DNA from 4 places in the Thalassotalea psychrophila genome. Region 3 is predicted to be linked to each of the others. Evidence: predicted binding sites of a transcription regulator. Region 3 holds the regulator's gene; each other region holds the start of a gene.
The links. Region 3 encodes FNR, which switches genes on or off when oxygen is low (the NO sensors DNR and NnrR bind a similar motif). Its sites were predicted from a motif close to TTGATCTAGATCAA; they were not measured.

Region 1: a site for FNR is predicted at 2,614-2,627, ahead of RGQ13_RS05950 (universal stress protein). Genes of this name have one in related genera too.
Region 2: a site for FNR is predicted at 2,018-2,031, ahead of ccmA (cytochrome c biogenesis heme-transporting ATPase CcmA). Genes of this name have one in related genera too.
Region 4: a site for FNR is predicted at 3,206-3,219, ahead of RGQ13_RS01205 (nitric oxide reductase activation protein NorD). Genes of this name have one in related genera too.

Annotation. Positions count from the first base shown of each region.
Region 1 covers NZ_CP134145.1:1,395,973-1,400,629, reverse strand. Annotated here, with positions in the region: gene RGQ13_RS05960 (transposase) at 674-1,402, shown strand; gene galU (UTP--glucose-1-phosphate uridylyltransferase GalU) at 1,521-2,423, opposite strand; gene RGQ13_RS05950 (universal stress protein) at 2,700-3,560, shown strand; gene RGQ13_RS05945 (universal stress protein) at 3,606-4,469, shown strand; gene RGQ13_RS05940 (NAD-dependent epimerase) at 4,578-4,657, opposite strand, start outside.
Region 2 covers NZ_CP134145.1:938,537-943,193, reverse strand. Annotated here, with positions in the region: gene RGQ13_RS03970 (heme lyase CcmF/NrfE family subunit) at 1-1,916, opposite strand, end outside; gene ccmA (cytochrome c biogenesis heme-transporting ATPase CcmA) at 2,142-2,783, shown strand; gene ccmB (heme exporter protein CcmB) at 2,799-3,479, shown strand; gene RGQ13_RS03955 (heme ABC transporter permease) at 3,480-4,223, shown strand; gene ccmD (heme exporter protein CcmD) at 4,223-4,432, shown strand; gene ccmE (cytochrome c maturation protein CcmE) at 4,434-4,657, shown strand, end outside.
Region 3 covers NZ_CP134145.1:2,233,974-2,238,630, reverse strand. Annotated here, with positions in the region: gene RGQ13_RS09075 (heavy metal translocating P-type ATPase) at 1-1,908, shown strand, start outside; gene ccoS (cbb3-type cytochrome oxidase assembly protein CcoS) at 1,916-2,119, shown strand; gene RGQ13_RS09065 (sulfite exporter TauE/SafE family protein) at 2,126-2,794, shown strand; gene fnr (fumarate/nitrate reduction transcriptional regulator Fnr) at 2,837-3,559, shown strand; gene uspE (universal stress protein UspE) at 3,723-4,643, shown strand.
Region 4 covers NZ_CP134145.1:262,620-267,276, reverse strand. Annotated here, with positions in the region: gene RGQ13_RS01220 (cytochrome D1 domain-containing protein) at 1-66, opposite strand, end outside; gene RGQ13_RS01215 (bacteriohemerythrin) at 419-985, shown strand; gene RGQ13_RS01210 (DnrP protein) at 1,109-1,303, opposite strand; gene RGQ13_RS01205 (nitric oxide reductase activation protein NorD) at 1,313-3,145, opposite strand; gene RGQ13_RS01200 (cbb3-type cytochrome c oxidase subunit I) at 3,327-4,657, opposite strand, start outside.

The DNA.
Region 1 (4,657 bases), 840 kb from region 3:
ACAGTCAACTTACTGGCTAAAACTGCAACATTTTTTAAATGCTTATAAATCTCTCCGGAGACAATAAGTATTTAATATTGGCTCCGGCCCAAAATAATTTTAACTGACGTTTATTTGGTTTATTTCTCTTAATATAGGTCACAAAAATAACGCTATTAACAAGTTAAACACAGTAAAAAAACGCTTTTAAAATACGATTAATCAGTTTGGAATATCAGTTTCGTCAAACAACTAGCTGTTTGTGCCAATTAAGCAACTAGTTGTCTCGAAAAAAGTTAAAGGATTAACTTTTAAAAAGGACAATCCAATGGAGTTGGATTTTGCAGGATGCATACGGAAGACTATGGCCAAGGACGGCCAATTAACGGAATCGCGGAGCAAAAGTGGGCACAGCTTTGTTCGAGTAGGCCAGCACAAACGCTTAGACGTTGTGGTAGTGCAGTTCTAGTCAAGGATGACGAAATATTTTAATACTTGATAGCCTTGAAGGATCAAAGCTATCAAGGGAGATTTAAGGGGCGTTTTACACATATACAGCAGACAAATTATTTTAACAGGAGTGAGATGATTTATACTAAATAGAGTGTTGTTTATGTGGTGCCTTTTACTTATCTTCCACCTTTTGAGTTTCACTGGAAACAAATCACTAATTGAACAAGCAAAGGAATTGCAAATGTCTAGAAAACCACGGGCTTACCAAGCAGATCAAACAGCTCATATTTACTTATGTGGTAATAATCAGCAACGTTGCTTTTACTGTACTGCCGATTATCAATATTACTCATTATTGCTCAGTAAAGGGCTAGTCAAATATGAGGTACTTTTACACGCTTATGTATTGATGGAAAATCATATTCAATTATTATTAACACCAAGTTGCAGCAAAGGTATAGCTAGCCTTATCCAATATATCTCAAGTAGTTATGTCAGATATATTAATAGAAAATATCAACGCAGCGGTTCTTTATTTCAGGGCAGGCATAAAGCTAGCATTGTTGATGCCGACAATTATTTATTAGCATGTATGAGATTTATTGAATCTGATCCGGTAAGTAAAGGTATTGTTTCTCATCTTGCACAATATCCATACTCTAGTTACACACAAAATGCTGTTCACCAACAAGTATCAACCTCACTAGTGGTTGTTAATCAACATCGTCAATACTTGCATTTGGGTCCGAATTTAGTAAGTCGGAAAAGCAATTACCAAAAATTGTTTTTACATAGCAGCCAGCAGTACTTAGACACCTTGATCATTGAACGCTTGATGCACAATTTTCCTATTGGCGATGAGTTTTTTATTGAGCACATTGAGGCATTGCACCACATTAAATTTAACAGAATGAAACTAGGTCGGCCTTCAAAACCTGTGAAACTAATGCTTCCGGTCATATTTTGTTAAAGAATGGCCCATGGCATTTCTGCATATAGCTCTTCCGTGATCAAAAAAGGATCTGACAAGCAGATCCTTCTTAATTATTGCGCAGTAGGTATTGGGATTTAAAGATGTTTAATAACTTTTACAAGCTTTTTAAATACGCTTTAAACTCATCAGCCAATTCAGGGTGACGCATGCCGTACTCTACGTTTGCTTTTAAGTAACCGATTTTAGTACCACAATCGTGAGACTTTCCGGTCATATGAAACGCTTCGACGGCTTCAACATCCATCAGTTTAGCGATCGCATCGGTTAATTGAATTTCGTCACCAGCACCCGGCATGGTTTGTTCAAGTAACGCCCAAATTTTGTTTGATAAAACGTAACGACCCACAACGGCCAAGTTAGATGGAGCTTCTTCTTGTGGTGGTTTTTCAACTATTGCCGTCATCGGGCAAGATTCACCTGGTAAAACAGCTTTACCGCCACAATCCACTACCCCATAACTACTTACCAGCTCCATAGGTACAGGCTCTACCATAATTTGGCTTGCATTAGATTCTTCATAACGAGTAAGCATAGCTGAAAGGTTTTCAGTTTTAAGGTCAGCTGCGGCATCATCAATTAATACATCAGGCAATACCACTACGAACGGGTCGTCACCGATGATTGGCTTTGCTTTTAATACGGCATGGCCTAGACCTTTAGCTTCACCTTGGCGCACATGCATAATAGTGACACCTCTAGGACAAATAGCCTGTATTTCATCAAGTAACTGCCGTTTTACCCTTTTCTCTAGAGTTGACTCTAGCTCATAAGACTTATCAAAATGGTTCTCAATAGCATTTTTAGAAGAATGAGTAACTAATACAATTTCTTTTATACCTGCAGCAATACACTCGTTTACTATGTATTGAATTAACGGTTTATCAACCACTGGCAGCATCTCTTTAGGAATAGCCTTTGTAGCAGGCAACATGCGAGTGCCTAGGCCAGCAACTGGAATAACGGCTTTTTTGATAGCTGAATTTTTTGATAATGGCAAAACGGGTTTTCCTTTCGTTTATTATTGCGATAAAACTATATCGTCTAGCAGGTAAGTATATTCCAAATAGACTAGAATTTTAAGTCTGATTAGACATTAATAATTCAATTATCGAAATAAGTTCACTAACACTTCCTAGATAAATAATTTAGTTAATACTAAGTTTATAATAAAACAAAGATGATTTTTTCTGATTCAAATCAAAAGTTTCAAATGAAGAAAGTTTTAAGCTTAATTGAGATGAAAGGTAAATTTTCCAGGATAATGAGGCACATCATGAAAACTATTTTAGTCATTGCGGATCCAAATTTTGAAAAATCAGTTGCTATTAAGCAAGCTGAAAAACTTAGCCTGCTCTATAACGCAAAACTCCATGTTGTATATTTTTATTATGAAGATTTGCATGGTTTAGATGATAAAGGCGAAGCATTCAAAGAAAGTCTCATAGCTCGCATGGATGATAAAGCAAACGATCAACTGGCTGAACTGTGTGGAAATAACCACCATACCTATGAAATAATTTGGCAAAAGCACATCCATACTTGGGTAAATCACTACGCCGAAAATGAACAGCCTGTAATGGTTGTAAAAACCGGTAATCGCAGTGAAACCATGTTTTATACTCCAACCGATTGGCATTTAATCAGGGAATGCCCCGCACCTGTATTAATTGTTGCACAGGATAAGTGGAGCAAAACACCGGATATACTAGCGTCAGTAGACTTACAAACTCAACTTCCTGATAAACAAAAGTTAAATCATAAAATTCTAGAAACAGCGTCAATGCTAGCAAGTAAACTAAATGTGCAGGTACATGTTTGCTATACACCTCTATTTTCAGCGGTTTTACGAGATTTTGGCCTACAATATAAAGATGAGGTTGAAGCGCAAGCAAGACACGATTTGAGCGCCAACATTTTGCAACTCAGTGAACAATATCAAGTACCTGTCGAAAATTTTCATATTCATGCAGGAAAACCTGAACTAGTGATCCCCTCTATGGCGGCTAAATATCATGCTGGTATAGTCGTTATTGGAACGGTAGGTAGAAAAGGTATTAGCCAAAGGTTATTGGGAAATACTGCTGAAAACATTCTAAGCTTTTTAAAAACTGATGTTTTAGCGTTAAAACCATAAGAATCAAAACACTAAATATTAAGACTGAACAGTAGAAATATTATTATGAAAAACAGCATATTAGTGATTTCAGATCACCAAGAGCAAAATTACACAGCTATATTACAAGCAGCAGAACTCGCAAAAGCGTATAACTGCAAACTGCATATTGTGAATTTTTGCTATGAAAAGTTACGTGGTGTAGTCGATATAGAAGATGCTCAAGATCTGATTGTACATAATCTTCATGAACTTAATGCTCATAAATTGGTAAATACTTTACAAGGTATCGTGGAATATAACTTTGAAACAGTATGGGAAAAGAATATTCATATTTGGGTGAATAACTATGTAAAAGAGCATAAACCTTACATGATTGTTAAAACAGGCCATCGCACTGAAGCCTTGTTTTATACCCCTACTGATTGGCATATTATTAGAGAATGCCATGCTCCAGTATTAATAGCCGCAGATAAAAAGTGGCATAAAGCTCGAAATGTATTAGCAACGGTAGATTTAGAAACCGAACTGCAAGACAAGAAACAGCTAAATGAACAGGTGCTTAAAAACGCAAGCATTATAGCCAAACAGATAAATGCTGAATTACACATTTGTTATACCGTGCCGTTTTCACCACTATTAAGAAAGCTGGGGATAATTAATAAAGACAAGTTAGAAAATGAGCATAAAGCAGAGTTACAAGAAAAGTTAGTCATATTAGCCCGAAGTTACGGAATTAATCCTGATCATATTCACATTAAAGCCGGTCAAGTGGATAAAGTTATCACCTCTGTTGCAGCAGACTGCAAAGCGAGCGTTGTAGTCGTTGGCACTGTGGCTAGAGCAGGTTTAGAGCAAAAGCTTCTAGGTAACACAGCAGAAAGCATATTAACGCTTCTTAAAACTGATGTATTAACTATTCCTGCTTAGCTAAAGTAACGAATTACGAATACGTTACATTGCGAATTTCGAAGTAGGCTTCGAAGGCGCAAAGCGCCGTATTCGGAGTAGCGAAGCTACGTATTCGAATCTAGTTATTTAGTCATAGAATGACTTATACCATTTAACAAATTTATCTACCCCTTCAGCAACACTAACCGCAGGTTTATGACCCGTTA
Region 2 (4,657 bases), 1.3 Mb from region 3:
TAGCGTTTATCTAACATGGCAAATAACCCACCTAAGCCCATAAAAATAGAACCTAACCAAATCCAACGAACAAACGGTTTGTAATGCACACGAACAGCCCAGGCACCATTACCTAATGGATCGCCTAAAGCAACATACATATCGCGGAACAAGCCAGGATCAATAGCAGCTTCGGTCATCCCCATAGTTTGCACTCGATAAGTACGACGTTCAGGTTGTAATAATGCAATTAAGCTGTCATTTTTAAATAGATTTAACTGGCCTTGCTCGGCAGAGTAGTTAGGCCCTTTTACATGTTTAACACCATTAAATTCAATGTTATAACCGGCAATTTCAACAATGGTTCCTGGCGACATTTTTACATTAGTTTCTGACTCATAAGTCGAAACTAACGTTACACCAACGATTGTAATTGCTATACCTGTATGAGCAACAGCCATACCTAAATGACTTAAACTTAAGCGCGACAACTGCCAGCCGCCTTTGGGTAAATGAATTTGATTTTTAACGTCTTTTGCTGCGACTAATGCAACCCAGGCTGCGAGAGCCATACCAAAAGCGACTAATCCATCAAACTCTCCAGCGTATAGCAAAGGAAATGCTAAACCAAAGGTTATTGCTGAGACAGTGATCATATTAAGCTGTTTGCTTAACTCACCTTTTTTCGCTTTTTTCCAACGAATAAGTGGCCCTATTCCCATAAATACAAACAAAATACTCATAATAGGAACAAAGACCGCATTAAAATACGGAGGCCCTACTGAAATTTTACCCATACCTAAGGCATCTACTAACAGCGGGTACAAGGTACCTAATAACACAGTAACGGCAGCGGCAACTAAAATAACATTTGAAATTAATATCGCAGTTTCTCTCGACACCAAATTAAAGCGTGAAAAGCTACCCACATTAGAACCCCGTATAGCATAAAGTAATAATGAACAACCTACAGCAATTGCTAATAGTACTAATATAAATGCACCACGAGTTGGGTCAGCGGCAAATGAATGTACAGATGTTAAAACACCAGAGCGTACTAAGAATGTGCCCAATAGACTTAAACTAAAGGTGAAAATAGCCAATAGCACAGTCCAGTTTCTAAAGGCGCCACGTTTTTCAGTGACCGCTAAAGAATGAATTAAAGCAGTACCAACTAGCCAAGGCATAAATGATGCGTTTTCTACAGGATCCCAAAACCACCAACCACCCCAACCAAGTTCATAGTAAGCCCACCAGCTACCTAGTGAAATACCTAATGTTAAAAACACCCATGCGCCTATCGTCCATGGACGTGACCAACGAGCCCAAGCGGCATCCATTTTGCCACACATTAATGCAGCAATAGCAAAAGCAAAGGCAACAGAAAAACCGACATAGCCCATATAGAGCATTGGCGGATGAATAATTAAGCCTATGTCTTGAAGTAACGGATTTAAATCTCGACCTTCCATAGGAATATTAGGCAATAAGCGATCAAATGGATTAGAGGTTAATAATGTAAATGCCATAAAACCAACTGCAATCATCCCCATAATTGCAAGAACACGTGACACAAATGCTTGATCTACATGCTTACTAAACGAGGCAACAGCCATAGTCCAAGCTGTTAATGAAAATACCCACAACAGAAGAGAGCCTTCATGACCGCCCCATACCGCGCTAATTTTAAAGTAATACGGTAAGTGCGAATTTGAATGTCCAGCAACATAAGCTACAGAAAAGTCATCAACAACAAAGCTGTAACCTAACAGCACGATACTTAAGGTGGTAAAAGCAAACATGCCAAATGTAAGCGGTTTAGCAAAAGTTATTAAGCGTTGGTTTTTTTGGTACACACCAATTAATGGCACTATAGACAGACAAATGGCAAAAGCCATTGATACAATTAGTGCAAAGTGTCCAATTTCAGGGATCATTTAAAACTCCGCTCCTACTTTAATAGGAAAGCTATTTAATTTAATTCACAGTGATTATACCTTTAATGTCAAAATAAAAAAGCGACATTTTATGACAAAACTTGACCCAGATTAATAATCTGTAACCTAATATTTCAAAACGTAATTTATTTTTATAAGCATCTTCTACTTCGACCAACAAACAAGTAGAATAAATTTATTATAAAAATTAAGTTAGGCGCAACTTTGACAAGCGAGCAGCTCCCCCTTTTAACAGCTCAGCAGTTAACCTGTATTAGAGAAGACCGCTTATTATTTGATGAATTATCATTCGATGTTATACCGGGTGATATTCTCCAAGTAGAAGGTGCTAATGGTACCGGTAAAACAAGCTTGTTACGTATACTCGCCGGTTTATCACAGCCCTATAGTGGTGATGTACTGTATAAATCCCAAAAAATTGGCCAATGCCAAGAAGATTTTAATGGAGATTTATTGTTTTTAGGTCATCTACCTGGTGTAAAGGGTGAAATGACTAGCGAAGAAAACCTTGAGTTTTACTTTAAGCTGCACGGTTTAGAGCCTGATTTAGCCGAACAAACTCTGCATGAAGTGAATCTGCTTGGTTTTGAAGATGCCCTAGCTTCACATTTAAGTGCAGGTCAGCATCGTCGTATCGCGCTAGCAAGGTTGTGGCAAACTAATGCTAAAATATGGATTTTAGATGAACCATTTACCGCAATAGATAAAGCCGGAGTACTAAAACTTGAACAGCTATTTATAAAGCATGCGCAAAACGGTGGCGTGGTTATATTAACAACCCACCAAGATTTATCTATCAACAGCAGTGATTATAAAAAAATCATTCTTGAACATCAGTTTTTTTAGAGTGCTTAAATTTAAATGCCAATTTCATACAGACAAACATTTTTAACCATTTTAAAGCGTGATTTGCTCATTGCATTTCGCCACCGCGATGACATAGTTAACCCATTATTGTTTTTTGTCATTGTTGTTTCTCTTTTTCCATTGGGAATTGGACCAGCAAGCAACACTTTAATGAAAATAGCACCAGGTGTAATTTGGGTCGCTGCCTTATTATCGACTTTATTATCGCTCGAGCGCCTGTTTAAAAATGATCACAGTGATGGTTCTTTAGAGCAAATGTTATTAAGTCCATGCCCAACATTTATTTTAGTGTTGGCTAAAATCACCGCACATTGGTTGATAACCGGTTTGCCACTGATCATCATCGCGCCATTTTTAGGGGTATTACTTAACCTACATCAAGAAAGCTATGTAGCGCTGATGTTAACGTTGTTACTAGGTACTCCGGTGTTAAGTTTATTAGGTGCTATTGGTGTTGCTTTAACCGTTGGCTTAAAAAAAGGTGGCGTTTTACTGAGTTTATTAGTGCTACCTTTATATATTCCTGTTTTAATTTTTGCGACCAGCGCAATTGATGCTGCGAGTATGAATTTACCTTATAACGGACAACTTGCTATAATAGCTGCGTTGTTTTTTGGGTCATTAACCTTGGCCCCTTTCGCTGTAGGATCAGCCTTAAAAGTGAGTACGAATTAAATGTGGAAATGGCTTCACCCATATGCAAATCCTGAAATATCTTATCACTTCAGCGGTAAACTAATCCCGTGGTTTGCGGTTATTAGTGGTTTACTGCTGGTTATCGGTATGACCATAGGCTTGGCATTCTCACCAGCAGATTACCAGCAAGGTGAAAGTGTTCGTATCTTTTATTTGCATGTTCCAGCAGCAATGTTATCTATGGGAATTTATTTAGGCATGGCCATAGCTGCTCTTTGTGCATTAGTTTGGCAGTTAAAGCTTGCTGAAACTTCAATTGCGGCTTTAGCACCAATTGGCGCTACGTTTACAGCAATCGCATTATTTACAGGAGCGGCATGGGGAAAACCTATGTGGGGCACATGGTGGATTTGGGATGCTAGATTAACATCTGAGTTAATTTTACTATTTTTATATCTTGGTGTTATTGCTTTACAAAATGCCTTTGAAGATAAATCTTTAGCTGGCAAAGCGGCCAGTGTATTAGCGATAGTGGGTGTAATAAACTTACCTATTATTCACTATTCAGTAGAATGGTGGAATACGTTACACCAAGGTGCAACAGTATCTAAATTTGAAAAGCCTTCTATGTCTACCGATATGCTAATTCCATTTGCGATCAGCTTCTTTGGATTTGCATTTTTAGTGGCAACATTAGTATGTATTAGGTTTAGAGCCGAAATAATTACTCGCAATTCTATGCGTCCATGGGTAAAAGCTTTGGTTAATGGAGACAGTAAATAATGGCTTTTAATTCTTTTGCCGAATTCTTAAATATGGGAGGCTATGCATTCTATGTATGGCTATCTTACGGGTTTACCGCAGTGTTATTGATAATATTAACTATTAATAGCGTGAAAATGGAAACCCAAATTATTAAACAAATTAAACAGCGAATAAAACGGGAAGCAAAATTAAAGCAAGCAGCCCAACGCCGTAAGGAAGAAATGTAGTATGAACCCTCGTCGTAAGAAAAGACTCACCATAGTTTCGAGCATAGTTGCCGGTGTAGCAATTGTTGCAGGATTTACACTTTATGCTCTCAGTCAAAATATTGATTTATTTTTCACACCATCTGAAATTGTAAATGGTAAAGAAGACAGCGGTATTAAACCTGTTGTTGGCCAACGCATTCGTGTTGGCGGCTTGGTAGTAGCTGGCACTGTAGAACGTGATAC
Region 3 (4,657 bases):
GAGCAACGAAATAAACAACAAGCTAAAGCCTTTGTTCGTCGCCTAGGTGTTTCCGGTATTTTAACCATGCAGGTGATGATGATTGCCTTTGGTTTGTATTTTGGAGCGTTTAGTGATCTTGAAGAGCATAATTTGGCTTATTTACGTGGTACAAGTTTTGTTCTTACCTTACCCATCGTTGTATTTGGTGCCTTTCCATTTTATACCGGTGCAATTTCGGCATTGAAAGCACGTAGGTTATCAATGGATGTTCCTGTATCTATTGCAATCGTATTAGCATTTTGTGCTAGCACCTGGGCAACATTTACCCAATCAGGCGAAGTGTATTTTGAATCATTAGCAATGTTTACCTTTTTACTACTGATTGGTAAATATCTAGAGTTTAGGGCGCGAGCTAAAGCTGCAGAAGTATCGGCTAATTTACTTAAACTTATGCCTTTAACCGCAACAAAACTTGTCACTGTTAATGATAAAAAGCAAGAGCAAGTGATTAGCGCTAAACAATTAGAGTTGAACGATTTTGTTATTGTTAAGCCAGGTGAAACTATTCCAGGAGATGGAGTAATAGCATCTGGCCAGTCGAGTGTAAACGAAGCTATGCTTACTGGTGAGCATGCGCCGGTACAAAAAATCAAAGGTGCTACTGTATTTGCAGGAACAGTTAATGGCGATGGCAATTTAACCATAGAAATAGTTAAAACAAATTCAGACAGTTTTTTGACTAATTTAATTCGCTTAAGTGAATCAGCACAAGCTCATAAACCGGCCATAGCACAATTATCTGACCGAATTGCACAATACTTTGTCGCGCTAATATTACTAACCGCTATTGCTACTGCAATTTATTGGTCAATACATTCACCTGATGAAGCATTTTGGATAACACTTTCGGTATTGGTAGCAACATGCCCTTGTGCCCTTTCACTTGCTACTCCTACGGCATTAACCTGTGGCACAATTAGATTAAACAAAGACGGCATAATGATCAAAAATGCCCACGTGTTAGAAACTATGCCAAAAGTAGACTGCTTCGCTTTTGATAAAACAGGTACGTTAACTAATGGCAAATTTGCTATTACAGATGTGGTTTTACTTAATAAGCAATATGACAAAGAAAGTGTACTAGCTATTGCTGCAGCTTTAGAAGCTCATTCTGAACACCCTTTAGCTAAAGCGTTCAGCCAATATAGAAACTTTGATCTCAATGTAGAAGATGTGGAAGTTGTACCTGGCTGTGGTGTTAAAGGCAACAAAGATGGCCATCAAATATGCATAGGTAAAGTGAGCTGGGTTAAAGAATTCACCCAAATAGCCGAGCATCATCATAAAGCGCAATGCTTACTAACTGTAGACAATATTCTTGTGGCTTCGTTTTATATGGAAGATACTTTACGTGATAATACTAAATCTGTAATCAACAGCATGCGCTTAGCAAAAATTGAGACCTTGCTGATCAGTGGCGATAACAAAGCCGGAGTTAAAAACTTTAACCAACAAGTAAGCCTTGATCATACCTTTGATACTTGCAGCGCAAATGACAAACTACAGATACTAGCTGATAGGCAAAAATCAGGAAAAACCGTTGCTATGGTTGGCGATGGAGTAAACGATTCGCCGGTGTTTGCGCAAGCACATGTGTCAATTGCAATGGGTAGCGGCACTGAAATAGCTAAAAGTGGTGCTGACGTCATATTGTTAAACAATCATTTATCAAGTCTATTAAGGCTTAAACAAATAGCGAAGAAAACCTCTAATATCGTAAAACAAAATTTTGCCTGGGCATTGGCTTACAACGCCATTATTTTACCACTTGCTGTTTGTGGTTTTATTACCCCATATATGGCAGTATTAGGCATGTCAGCAAGTTCAATTATTGTTGTGACCAATTCATTAAGATTATTAAAGTAGATATACCATGAGCGTTATTTATATCCTTATTCCTATTGCTATCATTTTTACGGCTATTGCAATTTATCTATTTTTTTGGGCAGTTAAAACAGAACAATTTGACGATTTAGAAAAGCAAGGGATGAGTATTTTGTTTGACGATGATGCAAATATCGAACAAAGTAAACCCTCATCACCTAATGATGATAAATCAAACAAAGTTGATCATTAACATTCTATGGAATTAGATTTTTTATCCGCATTTTTCATTGGCATTGCCGGCGCAGGCCATTGCGTTGCCATGTGTGGAGGCATTACGACAATGCTTACTGCATCAATCGCAGACAAATCTAAAGCCAATATCCCCCTTATTTTAGCGTACAACTTTGGCCGTATATTCTCTTATGCAGTTGCTGGTGCTATTGCTGGTTTTACGGGTTCGTTAGCGGCTAAATCACTTGGTTTTCCTATATTATGGTTAAAGGTTATAGCCGCATTATTTGTGATATTTTTAGGGCTTTATATTGCTAAATGGTCATTTGCATTAGCAAAGGTTGAAAATATAGGTAAAGTTCTATGGAAATATTTACAGCCACTAAGCAAAAAGTTTATACCGGTAACTAATGTAAAACAGTCATTATTTTTGGGGATGGTATGGGGATGGTTACCGTGTGGATTAGTTTACTCAACGCTAACTTGGTCTATCGCTAGCGCTTCTTGGTACAACGGTGCATTAATCATGTTAGCTTTTGGCTTAGGTACATTACCTGCTTTGCTTACTTTGGCATCTGGCTTCAAATTTGTAACCCAAATGTTACGCTCTGATCAAATTCGTAAATTAACAGCTATTTTACTTATTTTTTACGGTTCATACTCGTTATTTATTGCTCTAGAACAAATATTCTAGTACCCTTCCGCTATTAACATTGGAAGTAGATTGTAAAGAAATATGCCGCAAATAATACCTATTGCAAATAACATTAAATGTCAGAACTGTAGTATCAGTGAACTTTGTTTACCATTTAGTTTAAATGAAACAGAGTTGAACTTACTTGATGATATTATTCAACGCAAAAAACCAATTCAAAAAAACACCCAAATCTTTAAAGCGGGCGAACAATTGCAAACCCTTTATGCAATTAGATCAGGTACGTTTAAAACATTTATTATTTCTGAGCAAGGTGAAGAGCAAATTACTGGTTTTCATTTAGCCGGTGATTTAATGGGATTTGACGCCCTTTCACTGAAGAGCCATCCTAGCTTTGCTAAAGCATTAGAAACATCAATGGTATGTGAAATACCTTTTGAAGTACTTGATACTCTATCAAGCAAAATCCCTAAACTTAAAGCTCAGATGATGAGCTTAATGAGTAATGAAATACAATGTAATAGTGAAATGTTGCTGTTATTAAATCGAAAAAATGCTGAAGAGAAGTTAGCAACGTTTCTTGCTAACTATGGCCGTAGGTTAGGTAATCGTCATTTATCTTCAGTTGAATTTAACTTACCAATGACTCGTAGTGAAATTGGTAACTATATTGGTTTAACCATTGAAACAATTTCTCGTTTAATGACACGCTTTCAAAAAGAAGGCTTGATCAAGGTCGAGAATAAATTCATTACAATTCTAGATAAAGACGGCTTATTTGAGCTGGCCGGTTATACCAAGTAATCCCATCTACCTACCTATTTATGCGTTGATTTATACCAAATAGATTTTTTGATTTAAATCAACGTATTAATAAACTTCCAATAAATTTTAATAACATATTTGTAACAATCGCCAGATCATATTAAGCTTATATCAGCTTAATTATTTTTATATTGGTGAACGTATGGAAAGTTATCAGAATATATTAGTCGTTATTGACCCTACAACGGAAGAACAAAAAGCATTAGCAAGGGCATGTACCTTAGCTAAACATTCCGGAGCTAAAGTCACCGCCTTTTTATCTATTTATGATTTTTCCTATGAAATGACTACAATGCTATCTGGTGAAGAACGTGAAGCTATGCGTGAAACTGTGGTTAAAGGTAGAGAAAATTGGTTAACTGATTTAATTGAAGATTTTGATTGTGATATTCAAACGAAGGTTATTTGGCATAATCGACCTTTTGAAGCTATTTTAGCTGAAGTAAGAGATAATAATTTTGATGTTGTCATTAAAAGCACACACGCACACCCTACCTTACAATCAGTAATATTTACTCCTACCGACTGGCATCTTATTCGTAAGTGTTGGGTACCATTGCTGTTAGTAAAAGAACATACATGGCCTGATAACGGCCACATCTTAGCTGCTGTGAATGCTGGCAGCGAAGAAGAAGAGCATCAATCGTTGAATAACAAAATTTCTGAAGAAGCAATCAATCTAGCTGAACTGATAAATGCGGATGTGCATTTTGTTAATTCATATCCAGGTACACCAATAAACATTGCTATAGAAATTCCAGAGTTTGATGCCAATGAATATAATGATGCAATGAAACAGCACCATGTGGATGTAATGAAAGCACATGGTGACAAATTTGACATGGCCGAGCAGTATTTACACGTTGAAGAAGGTCTACCAGAAGATGTTATTGAAAAGGTCGCTAAACAAATAGATGCTGAATTAGTGATTTTAGGCACAATTGGCCGTACAGGTCTGTCTGCTGTACTTATTGGTAATACAGCAGAACATGTAATAGACAGGCTCAACTGTGATTTATTGGCATTAAAGCCTGACGGCTACCAATCGCCTTTCCTTAAATAATACTATTTAGCTTT
Region 4 (4,657 bases), 2.0 Mb from region 3:
TAGGCCACTAACAGCCAGTCCAACAGCAACACTGAGTACTGAAACTCCATATTTTATTGCTTTCATTGATCTCTCTCCCGAGGTTATTTAAAAAAAAATGGTTAAGGCAGAGAATAAAATTAATATTGATTAAATTTACTTTTTAAATAGTCGAGAATCACTTTAAAAAGATTGCATAATCCCAATAATTTGGAACACAAAAACAACTTAATATAGAAGCTAACTTAACTACTTTATACGTTTCCACCTTCTGCAAATAACTATCCTCCAATAGAGAAAGAGATTATTTAACCTAGATCAAACTTTGTTAATGTTTTGAGTTAATTTGCTCTATTTTGTTAATAAACCTGTGTTTTTTGTTTTAAGATGGGTGAAACCACAAACCTAATTTAACCTTATTTATTTTATGGGTATGAACATGACTAATCGATACAAAGCATTAATATACGCCGCCTTAATAGGGCTGATCACAGTGAGCATTTTTCTTGGCTTTTTAATTGGCTTTGATAATAAAATATCTTGGTTGTTAGTTGCCTTATTAATAATTATTCCTTGGATTTATAACAAAAATAAACAAAACAAAATTATAAAATGGAAAGCCGAATATACTGTGGGAGTTAAATCTTTAGATCTTGACCATCAAAAGCTAATCACGTTACTGAACCAATTTAATACCGCATATGATTACGATATGGGCCATGCATTTGAGCACCAAAGTTTGAAAGATTTAATCGCATATACTGAATATCACTTTACTCGTGAAGAACAAATGATGGCTGATAGTAATTATCCTGATTTAGTTGAACACAAACAGCAGCATCAAATCATGATAGATAAAATTAAACAAATAGAGAAAAAATATGAAGACGTTGGGCATGATGCGTTTCAAGAAGTGAGTGAATTTTTAAGTGGTTGGTTAATTAACCATATTAACGGTACTGATAAACAATACACTGAACATTTAAATAGAAATGGTATTAGTTAATAATTGTGCTGCAATAACCCTCCCTTGCGATCGTGGTTCGGGAGGATAAATACTGCCTCGCACCAAAAAGCCCGTAACAATCATTACTTGTTACGGGCTTTTGTTTAGTTAAGTTGAATCGAATTATCTAGGCAAGTAAAAAACCATAATGATACAAAAAATGGCTATTAACCAAAAAGCTTTACCAAAAAATTTTACCCCTCGCTTTCTATCTTCAGGGTGAAATTCTGCGATTGGCATGCCACAGTTACTACAACTCTCATTATCATCTTGATTCATTGTTTGACAGTACAAACAAGGGATTTGATTATTACTCATAGACAATTCCTAGTTCGCGGTTAAACGATGATAAATTTGTGGTAGACAAACAGGTAGCTCGGCAGGGCTGTGCATAACTGTATAACTGTAGCGCCCAAAGATATAAGGTAAATATTCTTCCGCTTCTTGATCTACCGTAATACAAAATGGTTTTAAACCCGCTTGTTTCGCTTCGATAATTGCCTGCTTAGTATCCTCAATACCAAACCGGCCCTCATAATGGTCAATATCATTAGGCTTACCATCAGTTAAAATCAATAATAATTTTTGTGACGATTTTTGTTCAACTAATACCTTAGTTGCTTGCCTAATTGCAGCACCCATTCGGGTATAAAATCCTGGGCGAATGGCCTGTATTCTTCCGCGAATATTATCGTTGTATGGCTCTTTAAAATTTTTAATTAAACTAAAACGTACATGAGAGCGCTTTACTGATGAAAAGCCATACATAGCAAAGTTATCACCAACAACATTTAGTGCTTCACCAAATAACAACATACTGTCACGCACTACATCAATCACTCGCATATCGTTATCAATATATGAGTCTGTAGACATTGATAAATCAGCAAGTAGTAAGCATGACAAGTCTCTATTGTTGCCACGAAAACTTTGATAAAGGCCTTTTTCTGCTGTAGGTGAAATTTGACGTTCAACATGAAAATCAAGCCAGGCATTTAAGTCTAGCTCTTCACCTTGTGGTTGACCTTTTAACCAGTAGCGCATAGTTTGTAATTGCTCAAACTGAGCTTGTATATTTTTTGCTGTTTTTTGTAAGTGCACTGGTAGTGGTTTAGCGACAGAATCTTTTGGCAACATAGGTTGCAATAAACAACGATCATCAATTAATTGCTGTTTACGATAATCCCATTCAGGTAATTTAATTCCTTCACCTAACGGTAAATCATCCTCTGAGCTAGACGGTAAATCTAAGTCCAGTTTAATATTGGCACTCTTTTGGTCTTGCTGCTTAGATAACGTAATTTTATCTAAATCTTCGGCAACTCTTTCACCATCTTCATCTTCGCTGTCATCACTACCACGATCCATATTGGCAAATTCGCTCCAGGAAAATAAACTTTCCAGGCGAAATATCATCATGCCATCGCGCCCATCAGATGAATTAACACGTTCAGTTTTTTTACGTGCTGTTTTAGTTTGTTTTTTACTGTTTATATTAGTCGGCTCTTCAATATCTTCATCAGCATACTCGGCTTGAACTAGACCTTCTGTTTGTGTTGCGGGATAAAGCCATAAGAATACCGCCTGGGGTGCAAAGTTAACCCTTGGAAACGATGATACAGAGCCAGGTTCAACAATAGCTTTAACAATTGCCTGCTCCATTTCTTGCTCGGCTGTTGGCATTGAATCAACATTGGGACGTAATTTAATAAAAGCCGAGGCTAAACGTTGATATCTAGATTTTAATGAAGGGAATTTTGCAAGCACATCAACAACTAATTGTTGATTATCTATGGCCCAATGTTTAAAACGGCCATTATGATTAGCAGCAAGTACAGCTAACCAGATATATAGATCTTTATTAAGTTCTTGTTCAGGAAAAACGGCAATAGACTCTGGTAATCTCAAACTGTCGGAATCTTGCCATGCAAGGCTAATTTGTTGGTTATCGCCAGATATTTTTTGCAAAAAGCTACGTCTAGATAAATAATCTCGATTACTCGCAGCTTCTACTCTTTTTACGGCATCACCACCTAAGGCTCTAAAAACTACACCAACAGATTTACTTACTTGAGTAAAATCTACTCGCGCTTGATCAAATTCAGTGCTGGCTTTTCGGGTGATAAATTGATGCCAAACACTACCAATCCACTCTTCCATTACAACCTAATCGCTTTACCTTTATATATACTCATCATAACAACTCTATAACAATAAAAGCTGATATTAATCAAAAAAAGTGAGTTCTACCCATGCCACTTCTAAGTTAATTAACCCCTGAATTAAAAAAACCGTGATATTTCTATCACGGTTTTTAAGGTTTTTGTTTATTGAGTTCCGATTAAGCGGTAGCTTTCTCTTTTACCCAAAAACTAGAGATATAAGCAATTAAACCTAGTAAGAAGACAACACCAGCTACTTCACGCATCCAGTAGAATATGGCTAATTTATCTTGAGTAGCCATAAAGCTTAATGCTTCACCTGATTCAGGTAAACGTTGTAACCAAACTTGTAAAACACCTGCGCCAGTTAAGAATAGGGTGATAAAGACCATAGCAACAGTCATTAACCAGAATCCCCACATCTCACGTACTTGTGCACGGTTACAGTTTGCTTCACCAATACCACGTAGTTTTGGCATAGCGAATGAAATGATAGTCATAACAATCATTGCATAAGCACCATAGAACGCCATGTGACCATGGGCCGCGGTTATTTGTGAGCCATGAGTATAATAGTTTACTGGCGCTAAGGTGTGTAAGAAGCCCCATACACCAGCACCTAAGAATGCCATTACTGCAGTACCTAACGCCCATAAAGTAGCGGCTTTGTTAGGATGTTCACGGCGACGTCGGTTAACCATATTAAAGGCGTACAATACCATAGCAAAGAACGGTAATGGTTCGATTGCAGAGAAGATTGAACCAACCCACTGCCAGTACTCAGGAGTAGCTAACCAGTAGAAATGATGCCCTGTTCCTAAGATACCTGAGATTAGTGCCATAGCAATGATTACGTATAACCATTTTTCAATAACTTCACGATCAACACCGGTAATTTTGATTAATACATAAGCTAAGATAGCGCCCATGATTAATTCCCAAACACCCTCTACCCATAGATGTACTACGAACCACCAGAAATATTTATCTAGTGCTAAGTTAGTAGGGTTGTAGAAAGAGAATAAGAAGAATACCGCTAGACCGATTAAACCAGTCATTAGTACCATGTTAATCGCTGTTTTACGACCTTTTAAGATAGTCATACCAAGGTTAAATAAGAAACCTAGACAAACCACAACAATACCAAGCTTAGTAATGGTTGGCTGTTCTAAGAACTCACGTCCCATGGTCGGCCACAATTCATTAAAGGTAATATCAGCTAACGTTGAATATGGTACAAGTAAGTAACCTAAAATGGTTAATACACCCGCAGCAGCAAACACCCAAAATAGAATGATCGCCAGTTTAGGGCTATACAATTCTGTTTCGGCTTCTTCTGGAACTAGGTAATAAGCCGAGCCCATAAAGCCAAACAACAGCCAAACGATAAGTAAGTTGGTATGCACCATACGTGCTACGTTAAATGGAATTGCGCCACCTAGGAAGTCACCTACGACATATTGCAAACCCATGATCAGACCAAATAAAATTTGTCCAACAAATAAGATTA